Regions from separate parts of the Paenibacillus swuensis genome, predicted to be linked through region 1. Evidence: riboswitches for the same ligand, from Rfam matches in the RefSeq annotation. Region 1 holds a riboswitch; the other holds the start of a gene.

Region 1 (2,204 bases):
GGATCTTCTTCATGATATCCATGACCGGCACTTCTTCCTTGGACAGGCGGGGATCCGCCACACATTCTTCATAGCGCGATTCCCATACCTCGCCCCAACAATCTTCGATGGCATATCCCATGACGGATCGTACTTCATGCGGGTCGAAGAGATGCCATACCCCGCGTTCCTTGACGCGCCGCATGAACAAATCCGGTATGCAGATGCCGGGGAAGATGTCATGGGCTTTCATGCGGTCATCCCCGTTGTTCGTCTTCACGTTCAGGAAATCAAAAATATCCTTATGCCACACATCAAGGTATACGGCAACCGCACCCGAACGTACACCCAGCTGATCAACGGCAACGGCTGTGTTGTTGAAGTTCTTCACCCATGGAATGACGCCGCCCGCCACACCTTTGAACCCGCGGATGTCGGAGCCTTTGCTGCGCACCTTGCCCACATAAATGCCCATGCCTCCGCCGTGCTTGGATACTTGAGCGAAGCTCTGGTCTGAATTATAGATTCCCCAGAGGTTATCAGGCACCGTATCGATAAAGCAGCTGGAAAGCTGATGGAACGGCTTACGGGCATTCGCGAGCGTAGGCGTCGCCACCGTCATCTGGAGCTGGCTTAACGCGTCATAGAACTGTTTGGCCCAAGCGAGCTTGTCCGTTTCCTTCATGGCCAAATGCATGGCCACACCCATAAACAATTCTTGCGGCAGCTCCAGCACATCACCTGAGAAGCTCTTGATCATGTAACGGTCCGCCAGCGTTTTCAAGCCGATATAGTTGAATAAATAATCCCGTTCCGGCACGATATAGGATCCCAGCTCACGGATTTCATCACGGGAATAATGCTCCAGCATATACCCCCCGTATAAGCCTTTCTCGCCCAGATAAGTCAGCAGAGAGTAGAAATCGCCATATCCAAAATACCCGTATTTCCGGTGCACCGCCGCTTCTTTGTACAGATCATAAATCAGAAGCTTCGCCGCGACGTACTGCCAGTCGGGTTGTTCAACAGATGTTTTTTCGACGGAAACCTGAATCAACGTCCCCTGAATTTCCTTCGTGGAGATCCCGTTCCGAAAGTGGGGCAGCAAAGCCGTCTCCAGCTCTAACGAATCACAATTCTTATAATCTTCACAGGCAAAATCAATCACTTTTTTCAACTTCGAAAATATAAGTTCTTCGCGTTGTCCGTTACGCTTCACAATATCCATGGATGACACACTCCCGATCAAATTTATCTGGCAAAAAAATAAAAAAAGCAGAATCCCCGAGGAATTCCGCTTGTCATGAATAGAGGTCGATACAGGCCGTAAATGCGCCCGGAGCAGTCATATGTGACATGTCTGCCGATCCTGATTCAAGCACCGCCCTATCTCCCGTAGGTTTATTATCGTGCTGTCAGAACAGGCAGGTCTCCTGGCTCCAGCTTCATCATTCTTTACGCGCCTTCCAGGTTGCTTTAACACCCCGTGGCTTTCTGCGCAGAACTCCGCTGTTACAGTGGCGGGACCGCATCGGCATTGAACCGATTTCCCTATTAAACTCCAAACTTTCGTCTTGGAGTACCTATTCCCACAATATGTAGTTGTGTATACCTTAAATTACATCAACATATAGTGACTGTCAAGACTCAGATCCGCATTGGTAAATTTACAGAGGATAGAGTACACTGTAAGTATCGATCAACCGTCTTTATGAAATCATCATTTTTTAAGTGCAGGTATGGAGGTGGCTTTAGTGGCCAAGAGGTATTTCCAGCTGGAGGAAGCGAACGCTCTGTTGCCCTTGCTCGAGCGGGAATTGATTCATTTACAGAACATTAAACGAGATTTCGAAGATAAATATGAAGAGTTGGAACTATATAAGAAAGTATTTCACGCCAAACAAGTTTCGGATGATTCGGATGCTTTATTTACGCTGGAATGCGAGATTGAATTTCTGCAAATTGAAGCTAGTGCCCATCTGAAAAATTTTGAGTTGCAGGGTGTGGAAGTGAAAGACATCGACTCGGGTCTTATTGATTTTCCTTCTTATCTTCATGGTGAAGAAGTATTGTTGTGCTGGAAGCAAGGCGAACAAGGAATCTCGCATTATCATGGAATTAACGAAGGCTTTGCGGGCCGGAAGAAGCTGACATAGGTTTGAAGGAGGAACGAATCGTTGCACAAGACATTATATGATCTAATGAGCCGTTCATTGCGAACGGCC
Region 2 (2,204 bases), 230 kb from region 1:
CATCCGGCCGTCATGGTAAGCGAGCCTCAGAACGCCAAACAAGGTAAGCATTCCCGTTATAAACGCGACAAGCGGGATGGTCCATTCGCCAATCCACCCTTGCAGGCCGAACAGGATGAGAAATGCCGCACCGACGGAAGCACCGGTAGCGACACCTAACGTGTAAGGATCCGCTAACGGATTGCGCAGCACTCCCTGAAACCCAGCACCCGCCAGCGCTAGTGATGCACCGACCAGTACTGCCAGCACAACACGGGACAATCTCACCTCTTTAATGATCGTGTATTCCGCTTCATACCCCGTTGTGGAATGACGGATGCCTGGGATCATATCCAGCAAAATATACCATACGCGAACAAACGGCACATGAGCAGCACCCAACGACAGACTGACCATAACGGATAAAAGGAGGAGCACCAGTGCCCCTCCCGCTGCCAAACCCAGCTTGCTCCGCATTACTTCACCCGTTCCGGATGAATCGCTTTCGCCATATCCAGAAGAACTTTCGTCAGGCGAGGTCCGACCCGGCTGATCATGTTATTGTCGAGCGGAAACAACTGCTCGTTCTTAACCGCGTTAATTTCCTTAAAACCCGGACGTTTCATAATCTCATCATAAATGCTGTTCTTCAGCACAGTTTCATCTTTAGCGTACAAAATCAAATCCGGATTCGCCGTAATAATCTCTTCCGGATCAATTTCAAACCATCCCGTCTTGGCTTTGGCTACATTGTCGCCGCCCGCAAGCGTCAACAGTTCGTTCATGTACTCACCGCTGCCCACGGTCCAGCCCGGAGAGAATTCCATATATACTTTCTTTAAGGGTGCACCCTGAACGGCGTCCACCACTTGTTGTTTCTCTGCTCTCATTGTATCGGCCAATGTCTTGGATTTCCCTTGGGTATCCAGAATCTGCCCGAATGTTTCCACCTTGGCGATCACTTCGTCCACCGTCTTCGGATCGGATGCGAACACCTTGATGTTCAGATCGCGAAGCTGCTCAATGACTTCGGACTGCATACTGCTGTGGGCAAATACCACATCCGGCTTCGCCGCCAGCACCGCTTCCATGTTCGTGTTCATGTCGCCGAGCTTCGGCTTGGATTTCGCTTCCTCCGGATAGTCGCTGTATTCGTCCACGCCGACGACACGGTCGCCGCCGCCTACCGCGTATACCATCTCGGTTTCGCTTGGCGCGATGGTGGCGATTTTCTGAGGAGCCGCTTCAAACGTAACATCCGTTCCCGTGCTGTCCTTCAGCGTTAACGGATAAGTCGTCTTTCCTGATGCCGCCGAGTCGTTTCCGTGCTCAGCATTTGACTTTGGCGCATTGCCGTCTTGCTCCACTTTATTGCTGGTGTTCGCGGCATTGCCCGCATCTTCGTTACTCGCACCGCAACCCGCCAATACTAAAGCAAGCACCAAGGTCCATAGTACGATTGCCAGCTTCTTACTTGTTAACCATCTGTTCATTGCGTTTCTCTCCTTCTGATCCCCGGTTTCTATGGTAGGAAAGGAGCTTGTCCGCTTGAATGACCGATAAACGAAAAACCCCCGATCCGCTTAGGACAGGGGGACAGCAAACAAGGATACGTCAAATCCCGATACAGGATCTGATCCAGGTGCGCCGATTCCTTTTCCGCGAAGGATTTCGTCTGCTATACCGAGAGGCAGGTCTCCTGACTTAAGGGTTGCTGATGCGCCTCGCCTTCCCGTTTATGATCAAATAAACAGTGGCATTGTGAGGACATCCCCTAATTACAGTGGCGGGACCGTGCCGGAATTACACCGGCTTCCCTTTTAACCCCGAACATGAATGACACGATGCGGGGCACCTAACGGTTAAGAAGGTTATTCAATTCTATCAAGCTACCAATCTTCCAAAATTATAGTGGAGAACCCTGCCGTTTGCAACAACTTTCGGCATTTCCCGGGAAATTCAACCGATAAATGACACTATTCCCGGAGCGCATTCCGCAGCTTCGTTTCATGATCCGCGTAGCTCGCCGCTTTCTGGGTAGCCATGATACGCCAGCGCTGCGCATCCTGCTTTAAGCGAAGAATCTCTTGCTCCGAGGATGGAATCCATTTCGCTAATTCTTCGTGCTGGTATCCGGCATCCTTGAATAGCTGCAGGAGAACCTCCTGCATCCGCGCCGCTTGCTCTTGTCTTGTTTCTTTCTTCATCGTTAACCCCCGCGCGTT

The links. Region 1 has a riboswitch for cobalamin ahead of SY83_RS07795 (ribonucleoside-diphosphate reductase subunit alpha). Riboswitches for the same ligand answer to the same signal wherever they lie in the genome.
Region 2: linked by a shared signal. The riboswitch ahead of SY83_RS08825 (ABC transporter substrate-binding protein) and the one ahead of SY83_RS07795 (ribonucleoside-diphosphate reductase subunit alpha) in region 1 are both predicted to bind cobalamin.

The regions. Positions count from the first base shown of each region.
Region 1 is NZ_CP011388.1:1,788,558-1,790,761, reverse strand. Features, by position in the region: gene SY83_RS07795 (ribonucleoside-diphosphate reductase subunit alpha) at 1-1,207, opposite strand, end outside; cobalamin riboswitch at 1,386-1,581, opposite strand; gene SY83_RS07790 (DUF2203 domain-containing protein) at 1,734-2,135, shown strand; gene SY83_RS07785 (copper resistance CopC/CopD family protein) at 2,157-2,204, shown strand, end outside.
Region 2 is NZ_CP011388.1:2,015,403-2,017,606, forward strand. Features, by position in the region: gene SY83_RS08820 (FecCD family ABC transporter permease) at 1-456, opposite strand, end outside; gene SY83_RS08825 (ABC transporter substrate-binding protein) at 456-1,472, opposite strand; cobalamin riboswitch at 1,652-1,853, opposite strand; gene SY83_RS08830 (hypothetical protein) at 1,956-2,186, opposite strand.